Regions from separate parts of the Pseudomonas silensiensis genome, predicted to be linked through region 1. Evidence: predicted binding sites of a transcription regulator. Region 1 holds the regulator's gene; each other region holds the start of a gene.
What was found. The regulator sigma-54, encoded in region 1, starts transcription at its own class of promoters, with help from an activator protein. The targets are predictions, from matches to a motif close to ANTGGCATNNANNTTGCTNT.

Region 1 (9,940 bases):
CAGCAGCAATATGCGCAGACCGAGCAACCCGTTAGAATCGACGGCGCTGGTGGTGTGTCGACTGGCAACGGAATGAAAGCGTATTTGAAAGAAAGCAGGATACACCTGCTATCTAACGTAAGAGGACAGTATGAGGCTCGTTAAAACCCTCCCTATTTTGCTCGGTCTGAGCGCAGCACTGGGAAGCGTGAGCGCCTGGGCTCTGCCGACCGATCAAGCGCAGCCTATCCGCATCCAGGCCGACGACGCCCAGCTGGACGACAAGAATGGCATTGCCACCTATAAAGGTGACGTGATCATCACTCAGGGCTCGATGATCGTTAAAGGCAATACTGTGACCATCACCCGCACCCCGACCGGCGACATCGACGTGGTGACTTCGGTGGGCAACCTGGCCTACTTCGAGCAAATGCAGACCGCTGGCGACACCAAACCGGTTCAGGGTTGGGGAGTGACTATCCAGTACCACGCAGCGCAAAACCGCGTTGTGCTGATCGACAAGGCAAAAGTCGTCGACAAGGACAACAACGTCACTCAAGGCGAGAAAATCGTCTACGACACGGTCAAAAAGCTTGCGAGCGCCGGTCGCGCGACGGGCAACAAGGTCACCGAGTCGCGTCCGCGCATTGACATGGTGATCCAGCCGAAGAAGAAAACCGACGAGCAAAAGGCCCAGTAATGGCAACTCTGAAAGCTCAGCATCTGGCCAAGAGCTACAAGAGCCGCCAGGTCGTGCGTGACGTCAGCCTGTCGATCGACAGCGGTCAGATCGTCGGCCTGCTGGGTCCCAACGGCGCCGGCAAGACCACCTGCTTTTACATGATTGTTGGTCTGGTACAGGCCGATCAGGGGCGCGTACTGATTGACGACATGGATGTCAGCCACCAGCCTATGCACGGTCGTGCGAAGGCCGGCATCGGCTATCTTCCGCAAGAAGCGTCGATCTTTCGCAAACTCTCGGTAGCCGACAACATCATGGCGATCCTCGAGACCCGCAAGGAACTCGACAAGGCCGGTCGCCGCAAAGAGCTGGAAAGCCTGCTGCAGGAATTCCACATCAGCCACATCCGCGACAACCTCGGGATGAGCCTGTCCGGTGGTGAACGCCGCCGTGTGGAAATCGCCCGGGCACTGGCTACCAACCCGAAATTCATCCTGCTCGACGAACCATTCGCCGGCGTGGACCCGATTTCGGTGGGCGACATCAAACAGATCATCTATCACCTCAAGGCCAAGGGCATTGGCGTGCTGATCACTGACCACAACGTCCGTGAAACCCTGGATATCTGCGAAACCGCCTACATCGTTAACGATGGCCAACTGATCGCCGAAGGTGACTCTGCCACCATCCTGGCCAACGACCTGGTCAAGGAAGTGTATCTGGGCCATGAATTCCGCCTGTAAGCACTGAGGTGTCTGGCTGGTTGCCCGGGCGCTTGTCTCGATAAAAATCAACATTTTTTTATTGTTACAGCGCTCTAGGCAAACGCTGCAGTTTCGGGCATATAATTTGCTTATGTTTGGCGCTCCGGCGCCCTGTAGTGGATGGCGCATGTGCGCCGGCGAATAAGGTGTTAAGCCCCTGCCATGAAACCATCGCTAGTCTTGAGAATGGGCCAGCAGCTGACGATGACACCGCAGCTGCAACAGGCCATCCGCCTGCTCCAATTGTCGACCCTGGACCTGCAACAGGAAATCCAGGAGGCCCTGGAGTCCAATCCGATGCTCGAACGCCAGGAAGAAGGCGACGACTTCGATAACGCCGACCCCTTGGCCGACAAAGCCGAACAGCAACCCAACGCTGACATTCAGGAACCCTCCTACCAGGAAACCGCCCCGACGGTTGATAACCTAGAGGAAGGCGACTGGAACGAACGCATCCCCAACGAACTGCCCGTCGATACCGCGTGGGAAGACGTCTACCAGACCAGCGCCAGCAGCCTGCCGAGCAACGATGACGACGAGTGGGACTTCACCACCCGGACATCGGCCGGCGAAAGCCTGCAAAGCCACCTGCTGTGGCAACTGAACCTCGCCCCGATGTCCGACACCGATCGCCTGATCGCCGTGACCCTGATCGACTGCATCAACAATCAGGGCTACCTGGACGAAACCCTCGAGGAGATTCTCGAAGCCTTCGACCCGGAACTGGACATCGAACTGGACGAAATCGAAGCCGTCCTGCACCGCATCCAGCAATTCGAACCCGCTGGCATCGGCGCCCGCAACCTGGGCGAATGCCTGCTGCTGCAATTGCGTCAGTTGCCCGCCAAGACACCTTGGCTGGTCGAGGCCAAACGCCTGGTCACCGATTACATCGACCTGCTCGGCAGCCGCGATTACAGCCAACTGATGCGTCGCATGAAGCTCAAGGAAGATGAACTGCGCCAGGTGATTGAACTGGTGCAGAGCCTCAACCCGCGCCCAGGCTCGCAAATCGAGTCCAGCGAAGCTGAATACGTCGTTCCCGACGTGATCGTTCGCAAGGACAACGAACGCTGGCTGGTGGAGCTGAACCAGGAGTCGGTGCCACGACTGCGGGTCAACGCTCAATACGCCGGCTTCGTGCGCCGCGCCGACACCAGCGCCGACAACACCTTCATGCGCAATCAGTTGCAAGAGGCCCGCTGGTTCATCAAGAGCCTGCAAAGCCGCAACGAAACCCTGATGAAAGTAGCCACTCAGATCGTCGAGCATCAACGCGGCTTTCTTGAATACGGTGACGAAGCCATGAAACCGCTGGTCCTGCATGACATCGCCGAAGCGGTGGGCATGCACGAGTCGACGATTTCACGGGTGACCACGCAAAAATTCATGCATACCCCTCGGGGCATATATGAGCTGAAATACTTTTTCTCCAGTCACGTCAGCACCTCAGAAGGCGGTGAATGCTCGTCCACAGCGATCCGCGCGATCATCAAAAAACTGGTTGCCGCGGAAAATCAGAAAAAGCCGTTGAGTGACAGCAAGATCGCTGGTTTACTGGAGGCACAAGGCATTCAGGTGGCTCGCCGCACCGTCGCCAAGTACCGCGAATCCCTCGGGATCGCGCCTTCGAGCGAACGTAAGCGGTTGATGTAGAGCCACGCCACAGCGTTCCAGTGGCAGGCATTTCTGCCTGCCGCTTTATGCACTGGCAACGAAGGAGAAGCTGTATGCAAGTCAACATCAGTGGACACCAACTGGAAGTGACCGAACCTCTTCGCACCTACATCGGCGAAAAACTCGAACGATTAGAGAGGCATTTCGACAAGATCACCAACGTGCAAGTCACGATGACAGTCGAAAAACTCAAGCAGAAAATCGAAGCCACGCTGCATATTCCCGGCAATGAAGTGGTCGCAAACGCGGAGCATACCGATATGTACGCGGCGATCGACGCACTGACCGACAAGCTGGATAAACAACTCAAAAAGCATAAGGAAAAGACCCAAAGCCTCCTCCAGGGCGCGACCGGTCGTTAACACTCCCAACCCATGATCCGACTTGAAAGCATCCTGACCCCCGGCCGTTCCCTCGTGAACGTGCCGGGCGGCAGTAAAAAGAAAGCCCTCGAGCAAATTGCCAACCTTATCCACAAAGAAGTGCCGGATCTGGAGATGCAAGATGTCTTCGAGGCTCTGATTGCCCGTGAAAAACTCGGCTCAACTGGTTTTGGCAATGGCATCGCCATTCCCCACTGCCGCCTGAAGGGTTGCACCTCGCCCATCAGCGCCCTGATGCACCTTGATGCACCCATCGATTTCGACGCCATCGACGGCGCCCCGGTTGACCTGCTGTTCGTTCTGCTGGTCCCGCAAGCCGCTACCGATGCGCACCTGGAGTTACTGCGCCAGATCGCCAGCATGCTCGACCGCAAGGAAGTGCGCGAAAAACTGCGCAGCGCCCCGAGCAATGAAGCCTTGTATCAGGTTGTCCTGGACGAGCAAAACGGTCATTAATCATGCGCTTGATCATCGTCAGTGGCCGCTCCGGCTCAGGTAAAAGTACCGCACTCGATGTTCTCGAGGACAACGGCTACTACTGCATCGACAACCTGCCCGCCGGCCTGCTGCCGGAACTGGCCGAACGCGCGTTGATTCACACCGAGCTGGTGCAACCGCTGGTTGCCGTATCCATCGATGCGCGCAACCTGCCAAGTCACTTGTCGCGGTTTCCCGAACTGCTGGAAGAAGTGCGCAGCCGGCATATCCAGTGTGATGTGCTTTATCTGGACGCCGACGAAGAAACCTTGCTCAAACGTTTCTCGGAAACCCGTCGTCGTCACCCGCTGAGCAATGCCAATCGCTCGCTGGCCGAGGCCATCAACGATGAGACCGCCCTGCTCGGGCCGATTGCCGACCTCGCCGATCTCAAAGTAAACACCACCAACCTGAACCTGTATCAGCTGCGAGATACCATCAAGCTGCGCCTGCTGAACCAGCCGGAACCCGGTACGGCGTTCCTGGTGGAGTCTTTCGGCTTCAAGCGTGGCATGCCGGTGGACGCTGATCTGGTGTTCGACGTACGCTGCCTGCCGAACCCTTACTGGAAGCCAGAGTTGCGCGATCAATCCGGGCTCGACCAGCCGGTTGCCGAGTACCTGGCGGCACAGCCAGACGTCGAAGAGATGTTCCAGGACATCTCCACCTACTTGCTCAAGTGGCTACCACGCTTCGCCGCCAGCAACCGTGCTTATGTCACCATCGCCATTGGTTGCACCGGCGGCCATCACCGTTCCGTCTACCTGACCGAACGTCTGGGCCAGGCCCTGCAAAAATCCCTGAAGAACGTCCAGGTTCGCCACCGCGACCTCAGCTAAAGGATTCACACCGCGATGCCTGCTCTGGAAATTGAAATCATCAACAAGCTGGGCCTGCATGCCCGCGCTTCTGCAAAATTCGTTGGCGTTGCCGGTGAGTTCAAGGATTGCACGATCAGAGTAGGACGCACGCCGGAATCCACCGTCGACGGAAAAAGCATCATGGCAATGATGATGCTCGCTGCGGGCAAGGGCACCAAAATCCACCTGAGCACCGAAGGTGAACAGGCTGATGAGGCGCTGCAGGCATTGGTGAATCTGATCAATGACTACTTCGGCGAAGGCGAATAACGCCTCGCCCTGTAGCAGCTGCCGAAGGCTGCTACAAAGTTCGTGCTCAGCCACTAAGCCAACGCTGTATCCATCACCATCATCAAGCAAAACCCGATCAGCAACCCAAGACTTGCAAGCTTGTCGTGACCATTGCGGCGCGACTCGGGGATGACTTCATGGGTGACCACCAGCAACATCGCCCCAGCCGCCAGTGCCAACCCCAAGGGCAACAACAATTCGGCCAGGCTCACCAGCCAGGCACACAACAGTGCAAAAACCGGCTCGACCAGACCTGACGCAGCACCGATCAGGAACGCCTTGACCCGCGACATCCCTGCCCCGGCCAAAACCAGCGCGATCACCAGACCTTCCGGCACATCCTGCAAGGCGATGCCCATGGCCAGGCTATCGGCGTCGGGCATGCCACCCCCCGCCGACACTCCGACCGCCATGCCTTCGGGGATGTTGTGGGCAATGATCGCAAACACAAATAACCAGATTCGCGGCGGGATGACCGGTCGTTCCAGCGTACCTACGAGCATTTCCGGCGACGCACCCGACACCTTGCGATCAACCAGGAACAATCCAAACGCACCCAGCATGATGCCGAAACTGATCAGTCCGCTCGCCGCCCAAGGCGTCAGCCCCAGGTTTTCAGCGGCAGAGATCCCCGGAACGATCAACGAAAACGCTGTTGCTGCGAGCATCACCCCGGCCCCGAAGCCGAGCAGCGTATCGCTGACCGCCTGGGGCATCCGTCGAATCACCAGCACGGGCACCGCGCCCAAGGCAGTGCCCAAGGCGCAGATCGCCCCGCCTTGCAGCGCGCGCAGCAGTTTCGGCTCGAGGTCCAGCCACGCCAAGCCTTGGGCAACCAATAACGTCATGCCTGCCAGCAGTAACAGCGACCCGAATGCGTAACGAAACATTCGCCCACTACCGATCGCCAATGTTTCAGTGCCCATAGCCAGCCTTGGATTGTTTTTGCAGAAGTCTTAAACCAGTGCAGCCTGATAGCGCGTAGCGACTTCAGGCCAATTGATCACGTTGTAGAACGCGTTGATGTATTCCGGGCGACGGTTCTGGTATTGCAGGTAATAAGCGTGCTCCCAGACATCCAGGCCGAGGATTGGCGTATTGCCGTTCATCAATGGACTGTCCTGATTACCGCTGCTTTCAACGACCAGTGTCTTTTGCGGCGTCACACTGAGCCACGCCCAGCCGCTGCCGAAACGAGTCAGCGCGGCTTTGGTGAAGGCCTCCTTGAAACGGTTCAAACCGCCCAGTTGCTCATCGATCGCCTCAGCCAGGGAGCCTTCAGGATTGCCGCCGCCGTTGGGCGCCATCACTTCCCAGAACAGCGAATGGTTGGCATGCCCGCCGCCCTGATTGATCACCGCCGCGCGCAGCTTCTCCGGCAGTTGCTGGACAGCAGACACCAGTTTCTCCACCGGCCACTCGGCAAACTCGGTGCCTTCCACCGCAGCGTTGAGGTTGTTGATGTAGGTCTGGTGGTGCTTGGTGTAATGGATTTCCATGGTCTGCGCATCGATGTGCGGTTCCAGCGCATCGTAGGCGTAGGGCAAGGCAGGCAAGGTAAAAGCCATTTCAATGAACTCCATGATGTAGGGGTGCAGGCGAAGCGGCATCGATGTGCAGCAATCGATGCGTGCGCGGGTATTCGCCGTGTTCGCTGATGAAATTCAGCAGCTCGACGTAGGTTTTGCTGCTCTGGCGCAGCGCTGCTTCACGCAGGGCTGGGGCCAGTCGTGGGTCCTGCATGGTCTGCAACAATCGCTGGTGGATGGCGCACAGGTACTCGGCGCTCTCCTCCGGCTGGTTCAGACGCAAATGCAGATCCGCCAGGTTGTGGTGGGAAATCACGCAGGCCGCAACCGCCTCGTCGGCATCTGCCCAGCGCTCGAACAACACCAGGGCCAGGGCCAATGCCTGCAAGTAAGCCTCGCGGGCATCCACCAGTTCGCCCAGCATGAAACAGCGATTTGCCCTTTCGATCGTGCGTTTCCAGTGCTCCATGGTGAGCCTCCAAAGCGGTTGCGGTGATTACACGCCGCCTGCGGTGAGTTTTTCCGGGTCCAGCAAGACCTCAAGCTGGCTGCGTGTCAGGTCGGTGTGTTCCTGGGCGACATCGATCACCGGCCGGCTCTGTTGATAGGCCTTCTTGGCGATCTCCGCGGCTTTTTGGTAACCAATGATCGGGTTGAGTGCGGTGACCAGGATCGGGTTACGCGACAGCGCTTCCTTGAGCCTGGCTTCGTTGACCTTGAAGCTGGCGATAGCCTTTTCACCCAGCAGATGGCTGGCGCTGGCCAGCAACTCGATGCTGCTCAGCAGGTTCTGGGCGATGATCGGCAGCATCACGTTCAGCTCGAAATTGCCCGACTGACCGGCGATGGTGATGACCGTGTCATTGCCGATGACCTGAGCGGCGACCATCGCGGTCGCTTCCGGGATCACCGGGTTGACCTTGCCAGGCATGATCGAAGAACCCGGCTGCAAGGCTTCGAGCTCGATTTCACCAAGACCGGCCAGCGGGCCGGAGTTCATCCAGCGCAGGTCGTTGGCGATTTTCATCAGTGAAACGGCCGTGGCCTTGAGCTGACCGGAAACACTGACCGCCGTGTCCTGAGAGCCAATCAGCGCAAACAGATCCTCGCCCGGCTGGAATTGCACCTGGGTCAGCTTGCTCAGTTGTTCACTGAAACGCGCCGCGAATTGCGGATGAGCGTTGATTCCGGTGCCCACTGCCGTACCGCCCTGAGCCAGGGATTGCAGACTCGGCAGCAGATCCTGCAGATGACCGATGTTGGCCTTGAGCTGCTGCGCCCAACCGTTGAGCACCTGGCTCATGCGTACCGGCATCGCGTCCATCAAGTGAGTGCGGCCGGTTTTGACGTGGTGATGAACCTCTTCGGCCTTGTGCTCGATCACTTGAACCAGACGTGCCAGCGCCGGCAACAATTGCTCGTGCAACGCCAACGCAGCACTGACGTGGATAGTGGTCGGGATGATGTCGTTGCTGCTTTGGCCGCAATTGACGTGATCGTTGGCGTTCACCGGCTCGCCGAGCAGGCGGCTGGCCAAGGTGGCGATCACTTCGTTGGCGTTCATGTTCGAACTGGTGCCGGAACCGGTCTGGAAGATATCCACCGGAAAATGCTGCATGAAGTCGCTTTGGAGCAGACCCAGCGCCGCATCGACGATGGCATTGCCCTGGGATTCGCTGATTTGTTCGAGCTCGACGTTGGCGCGGGCAGCGGCGACCTTGGCCAGGATCAGCGCGCGAATGAAATGCACGGGCATCGGTTTGCCGCTGATGGGAAAGTTGTTCACTGCTCGTTGGGTCTGTGCGCCGTAGAGGGCGTCCACCGGGACCTGGAGTTCGCCCATGCTGTCGCGCTCAATACGTGTCTTGGTCATCTGTAAATCCTTGCACCAGTTCTATGAGAGGAATCGAGGGCTGCAACTCGCAGGTCGCCAGTTGCCAGGTGTAGCTCTGCCAGCGCTTGAGGCGGCACTTGCACAGAGAGAGGCGTTCCAGATCGCGCAACGGCCGCCAGGCCTGGTCGAGGCACAAGGTGCGCCAGTGCCAGGGCAGCGCGACATCGGTGGCGGTGTCGAGTAGCAAGCGGAAAGAAGTTTCGGCGATGGTCCAGGGAGAGGTTGCCGTGCAACAGGCGAGATAACGACCTTCGGCCAGGTAATGTTCGATCAGGCGAGGCTCGTCAGGGTCCATCGCGCAACGGATCTGGCGACTCATCCAGCGCCAGCTTTCGAGGTAAGGCTGCTCGTGCAAGGCAGAACTCATGATCCGGGCTCATTCGGTAATGAGATTTATTATTAGATGATAATGAGAACCAAAACAACCCCGAGAAAATCTACGCACAAAAAAGGCGCGCCACCCAACGATGGGTGGCGCGCCTTTTTGTGTAACGGTTAAGCGTTAGCTGCCCGCTACCGTCATCCGCTCGATCAGTACCGAACCTGTACGAATGTTGCTGCGCAGTTCCAGGTCATTACCGACGGCAACGATCTGTTTGAACATGTCACGCATGTTGCCGGCGATGGTCACTTCCTGGACCGCAAACTGGATTTCACCATTCTCGACCCAGTAACCCGCCGCGCCACGGGAGTAATCGCCAGTGACCATGTTCAGGCCCTGACCCATCAGTTCAGTCACCAGCAGGCCGCGGCCCATGCGGCGCAGCAAGGCTGCCTGGTCTTCGTCGCCATGGGTGACGAACAGGTTATGCACCCCGCCGGCATTGGCGGTGCTCGGCATCCCGAGCTTACGGCCAGAGTACGTGCCGAGGATGTACGACACCAACTCGCCCTTTTCGACGAACGGTTTGGCGTACGTCGCCAGACCGTCGCCGTCGAACGCCGAACTGCCCAGCGCGCGCATCAAGTGCGGACGCTCATCGATGGTCAGCCATTCCGGGAACAGTTTCTGCCCCAGCGTGCCTTCAAGGAACGAGGATTTGCGATACAGGCTGCCGCCGGAAATCGCCGAGAGGAAACTGCCGAACAAACCACCGGCCAGTTCCGCGGAAAACAGCACCGGCACTTCGCAGGTCGGCACCGGACGCGCGCCCAGACGGCTCGCCGCCCGTTGCGCGGCACGCTGGCCGATGCTCTCCGGGCTGGCCAGCAAGTTGCCCTGACGGTTTACGTCGTACCAGTAATCGCGCTGCATCTGGCCGTCGGCCTCGGCGATCATCACGCAGCTCAGGCTGTGCCGGGTCGACGCGTAGGCGCCGATAAAACCGTGGCTGTTGCCGTAAACGCGGCAACCCTGGTGGGTGCTGAGGGTGGTGCCGTCGGCGTTCTTGATCCGGCTGTCGG
Region 2 (9,940 bases), on a different contig from region 1:
TCAGCAGACCTGGGTGGTGACCTTCAGCCTCGGAGATTTCACCGACGGCGTTGGTGAACGCCAGTGCGTGTTTGAAGTTCTTGAACAGGAAAACTTTTTCCAGCTGCATCACGCTGTCGCGCACTTCAATGTTCCAGTCAGGAATCTGCTTGATCAGTACCGGCAGTTCTTCGTCGCTGACCTGAGGGGCATCGGCGCGGCAGGCTTCGCAATGGGCTTGGTTCAATGTGGACATGATGGGTTCCTGAAATCGAATTATTGGAATTCGGCCGTCAATTCACCACGCTAAACCAAAGCGTCGGTTCCTGACAGGCTCACTTGATTCTAAAAGCTGCGGATCACGCAGCCTTTGGCGGAAATTTTGGTGTGTGCAAGCCCAGCTGCATGCCTTGCTTGACCATGCCCATGATGTCTTCGTGGGCGAGGTCGAACAGGCGCTTGAGGTTCGGCAGGACAAAGTACAGCGGTTGCAGGATGTCGATGCGGTACGGCGTGCGCATGCATTCCAGCGGGTCGAAGGCCTGATGCTCAGGTTCGTTCGACAGGCAGTAAACGGTTTCTTTTGGAGAGGAAAGAATGCCGCCGCCGTAAATGCGCAGGCCTTCAGCTGTATCGACCAGGCCGAACTCGATGGTCATCCAGTACAAACGCGCCAGGTACACGCGTTCTTCCTTGGAAGCCTGTAGGCCAAGTTTGCCGTAGGTGTGGGTAAATTCAGCGAACCAAGGGTTGGTCAGCAGCGGACAGTGGCCAAAAATCTCGTGGAAAATGTCCGGCTCTTGCAGGTAATCCAGCTCTTCGCGGGTACGAATAAACGTCGCTACCGGGAACTGCTTGTTGGCGAGCAATTCGAAAAAGGTCTGGAAGGGGATCAGCGCGGGTACCCGGGCAACCTGCCACCCGGTGGTTTCACCGAGGACCTTGTTGATCTCACCGAGTTGCGGAATGCGGTCGTGGGGCAGACCGAGTTTTTCGATACCGTCCAGGTATTCCTGGCACGCACGACCCTCGATCACTTTCAGTTGGCGAGTAATCAGCGTGTTCCACACCGCGTGTTCTTCGGCGGGGTAGTCGATAAAACCTTGCGCATCGGGCTCACGAGCCACGTATTGCGTCTGCTTCATGCTGCTCTCCTGCTAGGGGATTTCGTTCTTGTTATGTCCTGCTATGGACTTAGAAATACCTCAAGAAATGCGGCTTTGCAGCACGCGAGTAGCGCAGCTCGTAGGAAAAATCGTCGATTTTTGTAAAGTATTCGTTACGGATCGGCCGCTGTGGCGTAGGGATTGCGATTTCAGGGTTTGAAATGGTGTGCAGGTGTCACATAATCTTGACGACTAAGTTGTTGCCTGTGCAGAAAAATCCCTGTTCAGGCCCACGATCACCTCTGTTTCGGGCCTTTATATGCGTATCAAAGTCCACTGCCAGAACCGCATCGGCATCCTGCGCGACATTCTCAACCTGCTGGTTGAGTACGGGATCAACGTCGCTCGCGGCGAGGTTGGCGGAGAGCATGGCAACGCGATCTACCTGCATTGCCCCAACCTGATCAACATTCAGTTTCAGGCGTTGCGCCCCAAGTTCGAGTCGATTGCCGGGGTTTTTGGCGTCAAGCGCGTAGGGCTGATGCCCAGCGAGCGTCGGCACATGGAACTCAATGCGTTGCTCGGCGCCCTGGAGTTCCCGGTGCTGTCGATCGACATGGGCGGTTCGATCGTCGCGGCCAACCGCGCGGCGGCGCAGTTGCTCGGCGTGCGGGTGGATGAGGTGCCAGGGATTCCGCTGTCGCGTTACGCCGAGGATTTTGACTTGCCGGAACTGGTGCGCGCCAACAAGTCGCGGATCAACGGCTTGCGGGTGAAGGTCAAGGGTGACGTGTTTCTCGCCGACATCGCGCCGCTGCAATCGGAGCATGACGACAGCGAAGCCATGGCCGGCGCGGTACTCACGCTGCACCGCGCCGACCGGGTCGGTGAGCGCATCTATAACGTACGCAAGCAGGAGTTGCGCGGCTTCGACAGCATTTTTCAAAGCTCGAAGGTGATGGCTGCCGTCGTGCGCGAAGCCCGACGCATGGCGCCGCTGGATGCGCCGCTATTAATAGAAGGCGAAACCGGTACGGGTAAAGAGTTGTTGGCGCGAGCCTGCCACCTGGCGAGTCCGCGGGGGCAGTCACCGTTGATGGCGCTTAACTGCGCGGGTTTGCCGGAGTCCATGGCCGAGACGGAGCTGTTCGGCTACGGCCCCGGCGCTTTCGAAGGGGCGCGGGCCGAAGGCAAGCTCGGGCTGCTGGAGCTGACGGCAGGCGGTACGCTGTTTCTCGATGGCGTCGGGGAAATGAGCCCGCGTTTACAGGTGAAATTGCTGCGTTTCCTGCAGGACGGTTGCTTCCGTCGTGTGGGCAGCGATGAAGAGGTTTATCTGGATGTACGGGTGATCTGCGCGACGCAGGTCGACCTGTCCGAGCTGTGCGCACGGGGTGAGTTTCGCCAGGATTTGTATCACCGTTTGAACGTGCTTTCGCTGCACATCCCGCCACTGCGCGAATGCCTCGATGGTTTGACGCCGTTGGTGGAACACTTCCTCGATCAGGCCAGTCGGCAGATCGGTTGCCCGCTGCCGAAACTGGCGCCGGCGGCGATGGAGCGGCTCAGTCACTACCATTGGCCGGGCAATGTTCGGCAATTGGAAAACGTGTTGTTCCAGGCGGTTTCGTTGTGTGAGGGTGGGACCGTCAAAGCCGAACATATTCGCCTGCCGGACTACGGCGTGCGTCAGCCACTTGGCGATTTCTCGCTCGAGGGCGGGCTTGACGAGATTGTCGGGCGTTTCGAGAAAGCGGTGCTGGAGCGTTTGTATTCCGAGCACCCGAGCAGTCGGCAACTGGGTAAGCGGTTGGGGGTTTCGCATACGACCATTGCCAACAAGTTGCGTGAGTACGAAGTCGGCAAAGAACCCGGCGCTTAAGCTGAGGCAATGACTACTTTGTGGCGAGGGAGCTTGCTCCCGCTCGGGCGCGAAGCGGCCGCAAAACCATCCGACGCGACTTCCCTGTCAGGCCTCGGCCAATCTTTTGGGGCGGCTTCGCAGCCCAGCGGGAGCAAGCTCCCTCGCCACAGGGGGATCTTTTGACTGCAAAGGTCAGTGCTTGCCACTAACCGGCATAACACCGCCGGTTTTTCGTCTCTGACTCAATCCTCAATTCCCCTCTGAACCCCTCAAGTCCTTTGTTTGCCGGTCCCCGCGCCGCCAGAAAAAAGTTGGTCTGCAAATTGCTTATGGCTCATCAGTACAGCAGTGGGCGGCAAACGTCCGGCATGCAGAGGAAAGAGTGTGGACAAGTACCTTTATGTGGCAATGACCGGCGCCAGCCAGAATGCACTGGCGCAAAAGGCTCATGCGAACAACCTGGCGAACATCTCCACTAACGGCTTCCAGAAAGACCTGGAGCAGGCGCGTTCGATGCCGGTGTTCGGTGACAGCTTTCCGGCGCGTGCGTTTGCCCTGTCCGAACGTCCGGCCACCGACTTCTCCCCTGGCGCGCTGGTGGAAACCGGTCGCGACCTCGATGTCGCGGTGCAAGGCAATGGCTGGATCGCCGTGCAGAACCCTGACGGCGGCGAAAGCTACGTGCGCACCGGCAGCTTGAACGTCGACGCCCTGGGCGTGCTGCGGGCCGGCAACGGTATGCCGGTGATGGGCAATGGCGGGCCGATTGCCGTGCCGCCCGAGCAGCAAATCGAAGTGGGCGAGGACGGCACCATCAGCATTCGCGCGATGGGCGAAGGTCCGCGCGTGATGGCGGAAGTCGACCGCATCAAGCTGGTTAATCCTGATTTCAAGAACATGACCAAAGGCCTGGACGGTTCGATCCACACCAAGGACGGTAAGCCGGCGCAAGCCGATGCCAACGTCAAACTGGTGTCCGGTTTCCTTGAGTCGAGCAACGTCAACGCCGTGGAAGAGATGACTTCGGTGCTGGCCCTGGCCAAGCAGTTCGAGCTGCACATCAAGATGATGAACACCGCCAAAGAAGACGACCAGGCCATGGCTCGGGTCTTGCAGATCAGCTAATTATCAGAACGTCGCGCCGTAAAACAGGCGCACGAGGAGAATCGAATGCTTCCGGCTCTATGGGTTGCCAAAACAGGTCTGTCCGCCCAGGACACCAACCTGACGACCATTTCCAACAACCTGGCCAACGTGTCGACCACGGGTTTCAAACGTGACCGCGCCGAATTCCAGGACTTGCTCTACCAGATCAAACGCCAGCCAGGCGCCCAGTCGACCCAGGACAGTGAACTGCCGTCGGGCCTGCAATTGGGTACCGGTGTGCGCATTGTCGGCACCCAGAAAAACTTCACCGCCGGTAGCCTGCAAACCACCGAGCAACCGTTGGACATGGCCATCGACGGTCGCGGTTTCTTCCAGATTCTGCAGCCGGACGGCACGACTTCCTACACCCGTGACGGTACGTTCCACCTGGACTCCAATGGTCAGATCGTGAACTCCAGTGGCTTCGCTCTGGAACCGGCCATTGTCATCCCGAACGATGCACAGACCTTCACTGTCGGTCGCGACGGCACCGTGTCCATCACCGTTGCCGGCAACCCGGCATCTCAGGTGATCGGCAACCTGCAAACCGCCGACTTCATCAACCCGGCCGGTCTGCAGGCTGTGGGCAACAACCTGTTCCTGGAAACCGCTGCCAGCGGCGCGCCGCAAGTCGGCACCCCGGGCCTGGCCGGTTTCGGCACCACCCTGCAGAACACCCTGGAAACCTCGAACGTCAGCACCGTTGAAGAGATGGTCAACATGATCACCACTCAGCGCGCTTACGAGATGAACTCCAAGGTGATCTCCACCGCCGACCAGATGCTCTCGTTCGTAACGCAGAATCTGTAATCAAGTCTATGAGGCGACCATGAGGTCGCCTGCAACACCGTGAGGTAGGGTCATGAATCGCTTCGTATCTGTTCTGGCACTGAGTGGGATCGCCGCGCTTTCGGGCTGCGTCGGTCCGACGCCCAAGCCCAATGACCCTTACTACGCTCCGGTGTTGCCGCGCACACCGCTGCCGGCTGCCGCCAATAACGGCTCGATCTACCAGGCCGGTTTCGAACAGAACCTGTACAGCGACCGCAAGGCGTTCCGGGTCGGCGACATCATCACCATTACCTTGAACGAGAAGACCCAAGCCAGCAAAAACGCCAATTCCCAGGTCGGCAAGAACAGTAAGACCAGCATTGGCCTGTCCTCATTGTTCGGCAGTACGCCCAACACGAATAACCCGCTCGGCAGCGGCGACCTGAGTCTGGATGCCAGCTACAGCGGCGACCGCGCGACCAAAGGTGACAGCAAGGCCGGGCAGGGCAACAGCCTGACTGGCTCGATCACGGTGACCGTCGCTGACGTGTTGCCCAACGGCATCATCGCCGTACGCGGCGAGAAGTGGATGACCCTCAATACCGGTGATGAACTGGTGCGGATTGCAGGGCTTGTTCGTGCCGATGACATCGCGACTGACAACACCGTTTCGTCGACCCGTATCGCCGATGCGCGCATCACCTATTCGGGCACCGGTTCGTTTGCCGATGCGAGTCAGCCAGGCTGGTTCGACCGTTTCTTCCTCAGCCCGCTGTTCCCTTTCTAGGTGGGGGGCGTGTCATCTCTTATTTCCTGGGTTGCGCCGGGTCTGCTTTTACGCAGGGCAAGGCGCGAGGAGTGTGGTTTGGTTGTTCCAAATAAACGACGAGTAACGCTGCCCTGCGTAAAAGCAGGCCCGGCCCTTCGGGTTGTGCCTGAGCGCGCGCCATGCTGCGTTGCAGGCCTTGCCAAGGGAGCGACCATTGGCGGCGGCCTGCGCCTTGCCTGGCCCGCGCTCAGGCCTCAACGCAACCCAGGAAATAAGAGATGACCCGCCCCATGTTGAATCTCAAACACCTGATGGTGGCCGCCCTGATGCTGTCCGCAGCGTTCAACGCGCAAGCCGAGCGGCTGAAGGATATCGCCAGTATTTCCGGCGTGCGTTCCAACCAATTGATCGGCTACGGCCTGGTGGTCGGGCTTAACGGTACCGGCGACCAGACGACTCAAACCCCGTTCACCCTGCAGACCTTCAACAACATGCTCTCGCAGTTCGGCATCAAGGTGCCGCCGGGTTCGGGCAACGTGCAGTTGAAGAACGTTGCGGCGGTGTCGATCAGTGCTGATTTGCCAGCGTTCGCCAAGCCGGGTCAGCAGGTCGACATCACTGTATCGTCCATCGGTAACTCCAAGAGCCTGCGCGGCGGCACCTTGCTGCTGACGCCGCTCAAGGGTATCGACGGCAACGTCTATGCGATCGCTCAGGGCAACCTGGTGGTCGGCGGTTTTGACGCCGAAGGTCGTGACGGTTCGAAGATCACCGTCAACGTTCCGTCGGCCGGTCGTATCCCGGGCGGTGCGTCGGTTGAGCGTTCGGTGCCGAGCGGTTTCAACCAGGGCAACAGCCTGACGCTGAACCTCAATCGTTCGGACTTCACCACGGCCAAGCGCATCGTCGACAAGATCAACAATATGCTCGGCCCTGGCGTTGCCCAGGCCATCGACGGCGGTTCGATTCGTGTCAGCGCGCCACTTGATCCAAGCCAGCGCGTCGACTATTTGTCGATCATCGAGAACCTTGAAGTCGACCCGGGCCAGGCAGTGGCGAAGGTCATCATCAACTCGCGGACCGGCACCATCGTGATTGGCCAGAACGTCAAGGTTTCCCCGGCCGCCGTGACCCACGGCAGCCTGACCGTGACCATCACCGAAGACCCGATCGTCAGCCAGCCCGGCCCTCTGTCCAATGGTCAGACTGCTGTAGTGCCGCGCTCGCGGGTTAACGCTCAACAGGAAGCCAAGCCGATGTTCAAGTTCGGCCCGGGTACCACCCTCGACGAAATCGTGCGTGCGGTGAACCAGGTCGGCGCGGCGCCGGGTGACTTGATGGCGATCCTCGAAGCACTGAAACAGGCCGGCGCGTTGCAAGCCGACCTGATCGTGATCTGAGGACGGCGACCATGGATATGCGCAAGGGCGGATTGGGGGTTGGCAGCAACGATTCGGGTTCCTATTCGGACCTCAATCGCTTGAACCAGCTCAAAGTCGGCGACAAGGACAGTGACGCGAACATGCGCAAGGTTGCGCAGGAATTCGAGTCGCTGTTCCTCGGTGAAATGCTCAAGTCCATGCGCTCGGCCACTGAGACGCTGGGCCAGGACAATCCGCTCAACACGCCGGCCGCCAAGCAATACCAGGAAATGTACGACCAGCAGTTGGCCGTTTCCATGTCTCGTGAGGGTGGTGGTATCGGTCTGGCTGACGTGTTGATGCGTCAGATGTCGAAGAACAAACCGCTGGCCCCGGGCGAGGCCGCTGCCGCGTCAGCCGCCAAGCAAGCTGCCGCGAAAGCTGCCGTGGAAACCCCGATTGCCGCCGGCACGGTCGCCACCCACGGGCCGCTGTCGCGCCTCAATGGCGAGCGTCCGTTGTGGGCTTCGCGCTCAGTGAAGTCGCCAGCCAGCGTGGGCGAGGGCGCTCATCGCAATGACATGGCGCTGATCAATCAACGACGTCTGGCGCTGCCGCCGAAACTGGCCGACCGCTTGCTCGCAGGGCTGGTGCCGTCGGCATCGACCCCTGCCGTGACCGCCACGACGGTGCAGAACAACCTCCAAATGCCGCAGAGCACCAAGACCGGTGCCGGTCCCCTGTACAACGGCGATTGGCTGGCTTCGCAAACGGATGCGACATCCAGCGGGCGCCTGCAGGTTTATGGCCGTGCCATGGCGCAAATACCGCTGGCACCGGCGAAGAAAGCGTTCAGCTCCGCCGACGAGTTCGTCAACACCATGCTGCCGATGGCCAAAGAGGCCGCCGAGCGCATTGGTGTCGATCCGCGTTACCTGGTAGCGCAGGCGGCCCTGGAAACCGGTTGGGGCAAATCGGTCATGCGCGCCCAGGATGGCAGCAGCAGTCACAACCTGTTCGGCATCAAGGCCGGCAACAGTTGGAAAGGCGATTCGGCGCGGGCGATCACCAGCGAATTCAGGAACGGCGAGATGGTCAAGGAGACGGCTCAGTTCCGTTCCTATGACTCTTACAAGGACAGCTTCCATGACCTTGTGACGCTGCTGCAAACCAACAATCGCTATCAAGATGTTGTGAAGTCGGCCGATAACCCAGAACAGTTTGTGCGCGAGTTGCAAAAGGCCGGTTACGCAACCGACCCGGACTACGCAAGCAAGATTTCGCAGATAGCCAAGCAGATGACGAGTTACCAGAACTACGCTGCGGCGGGCGCTACCACCACGCCTCTATAGGCATAAGCTATAAGGTCTGAACCATGAGTTTGCTCAATATCGGGATGTCGGGGCTGGCTGCTGGCCATTCCTCATTGCTGACTACCGGCAATAACATCGCCAACGTCGACACCGCCGGGTACTCGCGGCAGCAGACCGTGCAGGGCACCAAAGCCTCGCAGCAGTTCGGCAATGTCTACATCGGCACCGGTACGACGCTGGCCGATGTACGTCGGGTGTACAACAGCTACCTCGATGCTCAGTTGCAGACCACCACTTCACTCAATAGCGATGCGCAAGCGTATCTGGGGCAAGCCACGCAAGTGGACAAGCTGTTGTCCGACAGCGGCACCGGTATTTCGAAAACGTTGCAATCGTTTTTCTCGTCGTTGCAAACGCTGTCCGCCAACTCCAATGACAGCGCTGCACGTCAAGCATTGTTGACCAATGCCCAGGGGTTGAGCAGTCGCTTCAATGCCATCTCCCAGCAATTGAATCAGCAAGGCACGTACATCAACGATCAGCTGGGCTCGATGGCTGAGCAGGTCAATAAGCTGGCGGCGACTGTTGCGGCCTACAACAAGAAAATCAGCGAGGCCGGTAGTTCGGGCGGCATGCCCAACGACCTGCTGGACCAGCGCAACGAGACCGTTCGCCAGCTCTCCGAGCTGGTAGGCACGCAGGTCACAGAAACCAACGGCAGGCTGGATATTTATCTGGGCAGCGGTCAGCCGCTGGTCATCGGTGATACGGTCAATACGTTGCGCGTGGCGGCCGACAAGAATGACCCTACCCGGTCCTCGATCATCATGGATCGCGGCAGTTCGACGATTGATATCACTTCGCGAGTCAGCGGCGGCGAGATGGGCGGTCTGTTGCGTTACCGCGACGACGTACTGACGCCAGCCGTCAACGGCCTGGGTCGCATCGCCATGGTGGTGGCCGATCAGGTCAACAAGCAGTTGGGGCAGGGGCTGGATCAGAACGGCAATTTCGGCTCGGCGTTGTTTAACGACATCAATAGCCTAAAGGCCATCAGCCAGCGCAGCATCGCCAATGGCAACAACGACCCGACCTCCGGCAACCTTGACGTCACCATCAAGGACACCAGCAAGCTGACGGCCAGCGATTACCAGGTGACCTTCACTAGTGCCACCGGCTACAGCGTGCGTCGTCTGTCGGATAATACCGACATGGGCAGTTTCACCCTGCCTGTGCCCCCGGCCGCAGCCCCGGTCATCGACGGCTTCAGCCTGAGCCTCAATGCTGGACCGGTGAAGGCCGGCGACACTTTCAAGATTACCCCGACGCGCAGTTCTGCGGCAGACATGACCACCGTCATGACTGACGCCAAGACCCTGGCCACAGCCGCTCCGCTGACGTCCACCAAGGCCTCGGGCAATGACGGCACCGGTGCTGTCAGCCAGCCAGCGTTGAGTACTGCACTGGATATCTACGATCCGGTGCAGCGCCTGGAAGTACAGACGGCGGTCAAGGCGGCGATGCCGGTTCGTCTGCTCATGACCAGCAGCACCGCTTATGAGGTGTTCGACGCCAAGGGCACCAGCATCGGGACCGGCAGCATCGTGCCTGGTCAGAACAATGATCTGAGT
Region 3 (9,940 bases), on a different contig from region 1:
GACACCCGGCGACTCTGGTCCTCGTCCATGTCCGCCTGCTCGATCGTCACCAGCCGCAAGTCGAAACCAAACCCTTTATCGCGCTTCAACTGCGCCAGGCGCTCGGGTTGCTCGGCCACCGGGTAGCGCACCAGTTCATCGGCCAGCAGGTAAATCGTCGCCCGGGCCAGTTGTTCACTGATCTGCTGGACTTCGCCGGTCAGCACCAGCTGTTCCTTGTCGCTGACCAGTCGATACACCTTCGCCGCATGCGGACCGGTCTGTTCCACCAGCGCCTGACCGCGCAGCACGCGGGTGCGCTGGGTGAGGTCGAGGTCGGTCTGGGCGAAAGTCTTCAGCGCCAACGGAATACCCAGCAAACGCTCCCACACCAGCAAGGCACGGTGACGCTCGGTTTCATTCATCGGGTTCAGGTTGTCGGCCATCAGCGAGAACGTGCCGTGGGCCAGGCGTTCGCGGTATTGCTCGCCGCGCACCTGGTTCAGCAGGTGCAAGGCCAGCACGCCGAGTACCGCCACCAGAATCAGCGCCGCGCACATGCCGCCATAGATGCGCAGGAAGATAGAGTTCACAGCGTGCAGGCTTCCGGAACGAACAGATAACCCTTGCTGCGGATGGTCTTGATCAGCCGTGGATGCTCCGGGTCATCGCCGATTTTCGGGCGAATGCGCGAGATGCGCACGTCGATGGAACGGTCCTGGCCGTCATAACCAATACCGCGCAATGCGGTGAAAATCTCTTCCCGGGACAGGATGCGCCCGGCGTTGGCCACCAGCAGCCAGAGCAGGTCGAACTCGGCGCTGGTCAACTCGATGCCGTTGTCGTTCAGCCAGGCTTCGCGCAAGGCGTTGTCGACCACCAAGGGACCGAACTGCAAGCGCCGTTGTTTTTCCGGCGTCACTTCAGGCGTTTCACTGCGTCGCAACAGGGCCTGGATGCGCGCCAGCAGCAGGCGTGGGCGAACCGGTTTGCAGACGTAGTCGTCGGCACCCAGGTCCAGGCCAAGAATCTGATCGGTGTCGTCGGTGCGGGCGGTAAGCATCAGGATCGGGCCGTCATACTTGTCGCGAACCTTGCGGCAGATGCTCAGGCCATCTTCACCCGGCAACATCAGGTCGAGGATCACCAGGTCCGGTTTCTCCTTGATGATCCGTGCCGCGGCCAAGGCGCCGTTGCCCTCGATCGATACCCGCAGGCCATTGGCTTCCAGGTAGTCGCGGGTCAGTTCGGCCAGACGCTGGTCGTCCTCCACAATCAATACCTGCCAGGCTTCTTGCTCCACGGTGACCTCTGCTTGCCAACAACACTTAATAAGGAAGGATCCCCCCGTCTTTTTGTAATGATTGGGGGGGATAAGAATGCGTACGCGCTGGCCGATTGTATAAACGCCGCCCGCCGAGAACACAAGCCGGTAAATGCGTTCGGACAACCCGGATTTTTGTGATAGGGTTCGCGCCCTTAAAAATCCGAATGACTGTTTTCAATCGCTGAAAATCAGTGAAAAACGGTCCGCTCCAGCTAGGTCGCGGCCTACACGCTCGTTCCACGTTTCACACACAATTTACGCACAGGTTTATCCACAGGTAGTACGTTGCAACACCCTCCAAAACGCATTATCTTGTACCTCGGCGCGAAAAAAACCCTACATGTAGGGTTTTACGCCAAAAACCAAACACAAACCGGACACTGATTTCAAGCGCTTTTATTGCCTCTTTCCGGTTGAACCAAACGTATTTTCGAAAGACCAAACCGCGCGTGCGGATGGCTACTGTTTTTGAGCCGAAAACGGCGTTAACGGTACGGGTGTTGCAGTCAGTTACTGTCACCCAAAAGGATCCCGGTTTCAGGTTCAAGGCCTGGGATCAAAGACTTCGGCATGGAAGCGGCGCCCCAATTGCCCCTTCCTGATCTGTCCCGAAGTTGGTATGCCCGGCCCCTCGCCGGTTGTAGTGCTTCAGGACGGAACGGTGGGCACCGTGATGGTGCCCAAACAAACATAGAGAATGTGGAGACAACCCCCCATGCAAACCGACACAACTCGCGAGAACCCGCAGGGCACCTTGCCGCAGGCCGCTGATTCGACTTCGGATCTGTCCGCCACCGCGCCTGGCCAACTGCGCGTGATCAAGCGTAACGGCACTGTCGTTCCTTACACCGATGACAAGATTACCGTCGCTATCACCAAAGCGTTTCTCGCAGTTGAGGGCGGCACCGCTGCCGCTTCGTCGCGAATCCACGACACCGTTGCTCGTCTGACCGAACAAGTCACCGCGACCTTCAAGCGTCGCATGCCATCGGGCGGCACCATCCACATCGAAGAAATCCAGGACCAGGTCGAACTGGCCCTGATGCGTGCCGGCGAGCAAAAAGTAGCGCGCGACTACGTGATCTACCGTGACGGTCGCTCGAAAGAACGCGCTGCCCACGCACCGGCCGAAGAAGCCGTCAACGCTCACCCGTCGATCCGCATCACCCGCGCCGATGGCACCTTTGCTCCTCTGGACATGGGCCGCCTGAACACCATCGTTACCGAAGCGTGCGAAGGCCTTGCAGAAGTCGACGGCGACCTGATCCAGCGCGAAACCCTGAAAAACCTGTACGACGGCGTGGCCCTGACCGACGTCAACACTGCGCTGGTGATGACTGCCCGTACGCTGGTCGAGCGTGAACCGAACTACTCGTTCGTCACCGCCCGCCTGCTGATGGACACCCTGCGTGCCGAAGGCCTGAGCTTCCTGGAAGTCGCCGAAAGCGCGACCCACCACGAAATGGTCGACCTGTACGCCAAGGCCCTGCCTTCGTACATCGCCAAAGGCATCGAATTCGAATTGCTGAACCCGGTCCTGGCCACCTTTGACCTGGAAAAACTCGGCAAGGCGATCAACCACGAGCGCGATCAGCAGTTCACGTACCTGGGCCTGCAAACCCTGTACGACCGTTACTTCATCCACAAGGACGGTATCCGCTTCGAACTGCCGCAAATCTTCTTCATGCGCGTGGCCATGGGCCTGGCGATCGAAGAGAAGAACAAAGAAGACCGTGCGATCGAGTTCTACAACCTGCTGTCGTCCTTCGACTACATGTCGTCGACCCCGACCCTGTTCAACGCCGGTACTCTGCGTCCACAGCTGTCGAGCTGCTACCTGACCACCGTGCCGGATGACCTGTCGGGCATCTATCACGCGATCCACGACAACGCCATGTTGTCGAAATTCGCGGGCGGCCTGGGCAACGACTGGACCCCGGTTCGTGCACTCGGTTCGTACATCAAGGGCACCAACGGCAAATCCCAGGGCGTTGTTCCGTTCCTGAAAGTCGTGAACGACACCGCCGTCGCCGTTAACCAGGGTGGCAAGCGCAAAGGCGCTGTCTGTGCCTACCTGGAAACCTGGCACATGGACATCGAAGAGTTCATCGAACTCCGTAAGAACACCGGTGATGATCGTCGTCGTACCCACGACATGAACACCGCCAACTGGATCCCTGACCTGTTCATGAAGCGCGTCTTCGATGACGGCAAGTGGACCCTGTTCTCGCCGTCCGAAGTGCCGGACCTGCACGACCTGACCGGCAAGGCCTTCGAAGAGCGTTACGAGTACTACGAAGCCCTGTCCGAGTACCCGGGCAAGATCAAGCTGTTCAAGACCATCCAGGCCAAAGACCTGTGGCGCAAAATGCTGTCCATGCTGTTTGAAACCGGCCACCCATGGCTGACCTTCAAAGACCCGTGCAACCTGCGCAGCCCGCAGCAGCACGTTGGCGTGGTTCACAGCTCGAACCTGTGCACCGAGATCACCTTGAACACCAACAAGGACGAGATCGCCGTTTGCAACCTGGGCTCGATCAACCTGCCGAACCACATCACCAACGGCAAGCTCGACACCGCCAAGCTGGAACGCACCGTGAACACCGCCGTTCGCATGCTCGATAACGTTATCGACATCAACTACTACTCGGTGCCACAAGCGAAGAACTCCAACTTCAAGCATCGTCCGGTCGGTCTGGGCATCATGGGCTTCCAGGACGCTTTGTACCTGCAGCACATTCCTTACGGTTCCGACGCTGCCGTCGAGTTCGCCGACAAGTCGATGGAAGCGGTCAGCTACTACGCGATCCAGGCTTCCTGCGACCTGGCCGACGAGCGCGGCGCCTACGAGACGTTCCAGGGTTCGCTGTGGTCCAAAGGCATCCTGCCGCTGGATTCGCAACAGATCCTGATCGAGCAACGTGGCCAGAAGTACATCGACGTTGACCTGAACGAATCCCTGGACTGGGCACCGGTTCGTGCCCGCGTTCAGAAAGGCATTCGTAACTCCAACATCATGGCCATCGCACCGACCGCGACCATCGCCAACATCACTGGCGTATCGCAGTCGATCGAACCGACCTACCAGAACCTCTACGTGAAATCGAACCTGTCGGGCGAATTCACCGTGATCAACCCGTACCTGGTTCGCGACCTGAAGGCTCGCGGTCTGTGGGACTCGGTCATGATCAACGACCTGAAGTACTACGACGGTTCGGTGCAACAGATCGAGCGCATCCCGCAAGAACTCAAAGAGCTCTACGCGACTGCCTTCGAAGTGGACACCAAGTGGATCGTTGACGCGGCAAGCCGTCGTCAGAAGTGGATCGACCAGGCTCAATCGCTGAACCTGTACATCGCTGGCGCATCGGGCAAGAAGCTGGACGTGACCTACCGCATGGCCTGGTACCGTGGTCTGAAAACCACTTACTACCTCCGTGCCCTGGCCGCGACCAGCACCGAGAAGTCGACCATCAACACCGGCAAGCTGAACGCTGTTTCCAGCGGCGGCAACCACGGTGAAGATTCGGTCCTGGCAGCACCTGCCGGCCCTGCTCCAGTGCCGAAGGCTTGCGCCATCGACGAGCCGGATTGCGAAGCTTGCCAATAAGCTGAGCTGGTAGGCGCTGAAAGGCGCTTACCTGAAACCCCCGATCAATCCTCTGGATGGGTCGGGGGTTTTCTTTTGCCTCCAGGAAAGTGATGCCCGGGCTGACGCCATCGCGAGCAGGCTCACTCCTACAGGAGACCGAGTTGGCTTGGAGGAATGCGATCAACTGTAGGAGTGAGCCTGCTCCGGGCGGCGTTCCGACGATGAGGCCAGCACCGATAACCAAGATGTCTACGCCAGGGACAAATCCCGGCCATAAAAAAGCCCCTCTTGCGAGGGGCTCTTTGTGCAGCGCTTTCAGCCAACCCGCATCAGGTCATCTGAATGATGGTCTGCATGATGGTGCTCTGGGTCGAGATGGTCTTGGCGTTCGCCTGGTAGTTGCTCTGCGCCTTGATCAGGTCGACCAGTTCATTGGTCAGGTTGACGTTGGACTCTTCCAGGGAGTTGGAGTTGATCTCGCCCAAAGTACCGGTGTTCGCCGCATCGTAGCCCGGGATACCCGACGCGTAGGTTTCTTTCCAACTGGTGCCGCCTATCGCTTGCAAACCTTGTTCGTTGGTGAAGCTGGCGAGCGAGATCTGGCCGATGGGCTTGGTCTGGCTGTTGCTGAAGTTGGCCAGCATGACACCACTGGTGTCGATGGTCAGGTTGGTGATCTGGCCGGTGGCGTAGCCGTTCTGCGTAGGAATCGAACGCGCGGTGTCAGCGTTGTACTGCGTGGTTTTGTCCATCGAGACCGTAACGACGCCGGAGGCAGCGCCGTTGGCTGTCCACACGCCATTGGTCACGGTACCCGGAACCCAGCCCGTGACTTTCAGGTCAGGGCTGACAATCGGCAAAGGGACGGCTGGAGTGGTGACGGAAACCAGATTGCCTGACGAATCGAACGCCATGGTCGAAGCGACAGGAGGCGTAAGCGTAGGGTCGCTGCCATCCGGGTTGCGCCCCTCGATCAGGGTGTAGGTCTTCCAGGTGTTGTCAGCAGTCTTGACCATGTATTGATCCATGATGTGCTGGTTACCCTGGGTATCGTAAATCGGGGTACTGAACTGCTTGGTGAAGGACGCTTCCTTGGACGGGTCAAACGGATTGATAGTCTGGTCGATGATGGTCGCTGTGGAGTTCAGGTTGATCGTCGACGACACCGTGGAGGTGTTTTTTGGCGCCAGGTTCGACGTATCGATGCGCAGGTCAGTCAATACACCATTGAGGATCTTGCCATTGGCGTCCACGCCATAACCCTGCAGACGCGCAGAGCCATCGCTATTGGTGACGTAACCGTCCTTGTCGACCTTGAACGTACCGGCACGGGTGTAGGACATCGAGCCGTTCTCGCTCAACACGAAGAAGCCGGAACCGTTGATCCCCATGTCCAGCACGTTGCCGGTGTTGTTGACGTCGCCCTGGGTGAACTGCTGGGAAACGTTGGCCAGGCGCACGCCGTTACCGATGGTTTTGCTGCCGGAACCCAGTTTGGTGGCCGAGTAAACGTCTTCGAATTCCGCACGGGACGATTTGAAACCGGTGGTCGCGACGTTGGCGATGTTGTTACCGGTCACGTCCAGTTGTTTGTTGGCTGCATAGAGACCGCTAAGGCCGATATTGAAAGACATATTCCACTCCTTTGTGCCGTGTTAGTCGGCTCTACATACCAATAGTTTGTACTTTGGACAGGGCGATGCTGCCCGCCCCGGCCAGATTGAGCATCAACTCACCGCCGGTCTGGCTGATGGTCACGCTGTTGACGGTGGCCGGCAGGTACGTCACCAGCGAGGTCGCCTTGCCGTCGTAGGTCGCCGTAGCGCCAAAGGTATAGGTACCCGCCGTGGCCACTTCGCCTGCATCGTTTTTGCCGTCCCAGATGAAAGTCGAAGTACCGGCGACCTCGCTGCCCAGGTCGATGGTGCGGACGACCTTGCCATCGGCATTGGTGATATTGACCTTGACCGGGTCCACCGACGCCGGTACGGCAATGGTGCCGCTGAAACTCTTGGAGGTATCGACCACAGCCTTGCTGCCCGGTGCAATAACCGAACGCCCGACCAGCGACGACGCCTGCAACGCCTGGGACGAGTTGTAGTTGCTGGCCAGGCCACTCACGGTGGTGTTGAGCGAGGTGATGCCTTCCAGGCTACTGAACTGGGCCAACTGGGCGACGAACGCGCCGTTGTCCTGCGGTTCCAGCGGGTTCTGGTTTTTCAGTTGCGTGACCAGCAACTGCAGGAACGCATCCTTGCCCAGGGCCTTGCTGCCGGTGGCGCTGTTCGTTGCCGCCGCCAGGCCATCGGCACTGGTGTTGGTCTTGATCGAGGAGTTGGCCAGGATGTCCTTGAGGCTAATGCCACTCGTGGTATCGGTAACACTCATCTGAGTCGCCCCTTATCACTGACCCAGGGTCAGGACCTTTTGCATCATGGTTTTGGCGGTGTTCATCATTTCGGCGTTGGTCTGGAACGAACGGCTCGCGGAAATCATGTCAGCCATTTCTTCCACCACGTTGACATTCGGGTAGTAGACGTAGCCTTTGGCGTCGGCCGCCGGATGGTTCGGCTCATAGCGCGCTTCAAGGTTGCTCTGGTCTTCGACCACGCCCAGCACTTGCACGCCTTGACCGGCCGCATCCTGGTTCTGGAACAGCGAATCGCTGCCGCCGCTCTGGCCGCCCTGGAACATGGTGGCGAAAACCGGGTGCCGTGCACGGTAGGTCTGGTCGATGCTCGACGAGACGGTCTCGGCGTTGGCGATGTTACTGGCGACGGTGTTCAAGCGAGTGGTCTGGGCACTCATGCCGCTACCGGCAATGTTGAAAACACTGGATAGAGACATGGCTTACTCTCCGCGCAGGGCTGACACCAGCCCTTTGAATTTGCTGTTGAGCAGGGTGAAGCTGGCCTGGAAGTTGACCGCGTTTTCCGCGTAGTTCGACTGTTCAAGCTGGGCGTCCACGGTGTTCTGGTCGATCGACGGTTGCATCGGCGTGCGATACAGCAGCGATTCGTCGCCATTGCCCAGGCCTTCGGCTTCGATATGACGGCTGTTGGTCATGTTCAAGGCGAAAGTGCCGCTCTTGGTCTTTTCGTTCTGCTCGGCAAGCACTTTCGAGAAGTCCAGATCCCGAGCCTTGTAGTTCGGGGTGTCGGCGTTGGCGATGTTGTTGGCCAGGACTTCGGCGCGCTGAGCGCGGAAGCCCAGGGCTTGTTCGTGGATACCGAGCGCTTTATCGAAACTGATGCTCATGTCGGAAACCTTCGGCTGACCTGATTTTTCGTAACATGGACATAGCAAGCGTCGTGCCAATTCAAAAAAGCCCGTAAACCGGGGCTTTGCGGGCAGTGGCAAAGTGGCAATGCCAGAAAAGCGGCAACAGATTTCCGCCGCCTGCCGCTTTTCTGCCGCTATCACCCCTGCAAGAACACCACCACTCCTACAAGGGTTTTGTTAGTGGGGCTGGGAAATCATCAGGCATAAAAAAACGGGAGCCCCTGAGGACTCCCGTTTTTTGTGTGCCGCTAACCAATCACTTCGCCTGGTAAATGATCCCCGGGCTGCACTGGACCATCTGGTAATGATCCGGCAAACCGTTCAGCGCCTCGGAAGCACCGAGGAACAGATAACCGCCTGGTTTCAACGTGCTGTGAATGCGCAACAGGATGTCCTTCTTCACCTCGGCAGAGAAGTAGATCAGCACGTTGCGGCAGAACACGATGTCGAACTTGCCGAGGCTCGCGTAGCTGTCCAGCAGGTTGAACGAGCGAAACTCCACCCGGCTCTTGATCGGTGCCTTGATAGCCCAACGCCCCGGCCCTTTCGGGTCGAAGTAACGTTGAAGGCGCTCGGGCGACAGGCCACGGCCGATGGCCAGGCTGTCGTACTCGCCGGTCTTGCAGTTGGTCAGCATGGTGCCGGACAGGTCGGTGGCAACGATCTGCACGCCCATCTTCAACTGGCCCATGTTCACGCGCTCGAACTCATCGATCGACATCGAAAGCGAATACGGTTCCTGCCCCGATGAACAGGCCGCCGACCAGATCCGCAGACGCTGGCCAGGGGCGGCCTTGATCGCTGCCGGCAGCACCTTGTTCTTCAAGACTTCAAACGGATAGGTGTCACGAAACCACAGGGTTTCGTTGGTGGTCATGGCATCCACCACCATCTCGCGCAAACCGCTGCGAGGCTGGGTCTGGATGCGCTGGACCAGCTCACCCAGGGACTTGATGCCTTGCTGTTCCATCAGTTTGTTGAGACGGCTCGAGACCAGGTACTGCTTGTTTTCACCGAGCAAAATGCCACAGGCTTTTTCCAGGAAGACCCGGAACTGTTCGAAATCCAAATTACCCGTAGACAAAGATGCCGCCTCTTAAATCGTATAAACCGCCAGGGGCAAAAGGCCCCTAGCTGATGTCTGCTGCTTTGATCCGGTTGACTACCCGGGATGCCAGGTCATCAGGACGGAATTTGGCAAGGAAGTCATCGGCACCGACTTTCTTGACCATCGCCTGATTGAATACACCCGATAACGAAGTATGCAGGATGATGTGAAGCTTTTGCATGCGAGGGTCGTTGCGGATCTCGGCCGTGAGGGTGTACCCGTCCATCTCCGGCATCTCGATGTCGGAAATCATCATCAGGAACTCTTCTTCCGGCTTCTTGCCCTCGTCGACCAGCTTGCGCAGGTAATCCAGCGCTTGCCGACCGTCGTTCAACGCCACCACTTCGACACCGACCGTCTGCAGGCAACGGGTCACCTGCTTGCGCGCCACCGACGAGTCATCGACCGTCAGTACTCGCAAAGAGAGCGCCTTGTGCTGGGTGTCGACATCCACCACGCCAACGGAAATCGCTTCCGGTGTCGGCGCCACTTCTGCCAGCACCTTCTCGACGTCGATGATTTCGACTAACTGATTGTCGACCCGAGTCACAGCCGTCAGGTAATGATCGCGCCCCGTGCCCTTGGGTGGCGGATGAATCTCCTCCCAATTCATGTTGACGATGCGTTCCACCGACCGCACCAGGAAACCCTG

Region 2: a site for sigma-54 is predicted at 3,260-3,279, ahead of QF010_RS31445 (flagellar basal body rod protein FlgF). Genes of this name have one in related genera too.
Region 3: a site for sigma-54 is predicted at 8,198-8,217, ahead of flgB (flagellar basal body rod protein FlgB). Genes of this name have one in related genera too.

Annotation. Positions count from the first base shown of each region.
Region 1 is NZ_JBNDJH010000003.1:297,137-307,076, forward strand. It holds gene lptC (LPS export ABC transporter periplasmic protein LptC) at 1-144, shown strand, start outside; gene lptA (lipopolysaccharide transport periplasmic protein LptA) at 131-679, shown strand; gene lptB (LPS export ABC transporter ATP-binding protein) at 679-1,404, shown strand; gene QF010_RS06015 (RNA polymerase factor sigma-54) at 1,588-3,081, shown strand; gene hpf (ribosome hibernation-promoting factor, HPF/YfiA family) at 3,156-3,464, shown strand; gene ptsN (PTS IIA-like nitrogen regulatory protein PtsN) at 3,477-3,941, shown strand; gene rapZ (RNase adapter RapZ) at 3,944-4,801, shown strand; gene QF010_RS06035 (HPr family phosphocarrier protein) at 4,817-5,092, shown strand; gene QF010_RS06040 (ZIP family metal transporter) at 5,146-6,039, opposite strand; gene QF010_RS06045 (superoxide dismutase) at 6,070-6,681, opposite strand; gene QF010_RS06050 (DUF2753 family protein) at 6,683-7,111, opposite strand; gene QF010_RS06055 (class II fumarate hydratase) at 7,139-8,515, opposite strand; gene QF010_RS06060 (FagA protein) at 8,496-8,903, opposite strand; gene pmbA (metalloprotease PmbA) at 9,039-9,940, opposite strand, start outside.
Region 2 is NZ_JBNDJH010000034.1:19,384-29,323, forward strand. It holds gene QF010_RS31430 (4a-hydroxytetrahydrobiopterin dehydratase) at 1-235, opposite strand, end outside; gene phhA (phenylalanine 4-monooxygenase) at 339-1,124, opposite strand; gene QF010_RS31440 (sigma-54-dependent phenylalanine hydroxylase transcriptional regulator PhhR) at 1,405-2,967, shown strand; gene QF010_RS31445 (flagellar basal body rod protein FlgF) at 3,334-4,074, shown strand; gene flgG (flagellar basal-body rod protein FlgG) at 4,120-4,905, shown strand; gene flgH (flagellar basal body L-ring protein FlgH) at 4,958-5,653, shown strand; gene QF010_RS31460 (flagellar basal body P-ring protein FlgI) at 5,926-7,035, shown strand; gene flgJ (flagellar assembly peptidoglycan hydrolase FlgJ) at 7,047-8,348, shown strand; gene flgK (flagellar hook-associated protein FlgK) at 8,372-9,940, shown strand, end outside.
Region 3 is NZ_JBNDJH010000020.1:111,271-121,210, forward strand. It holds gene QF010_RS24815 (ATP-binding protein) at 1-572, opposite strand, end outside; gene QF010_RS24820 (response regulator) at 569-1,282, opposite strand; gene QF010_RS24825 (ribonucleoside-diphosphate reductase subunit alpha) at 2,022-4,916, shown strand; gene flgE (flagellar hook protein FlgE) at 5,228-6,532, opposite strand; gene flgD (flagellar hook assembly protein FlgD) at 6,564-7,286, opposite strand; gene flgC (flagellar basal body rod protein FlgC) at 7,302-7,745, opposite strand; gene flgB (flagellar basal body rod protein FlgB) at 7,749-8,156, opposite strand; gene cheR (protein-glutamate O-methyltransferase CheR) at 8,437-9,264, opposite strand; gene QF010_RS24855 (chemotaxis protein CheV) at 9,311-9,940, opposite strand, start outside.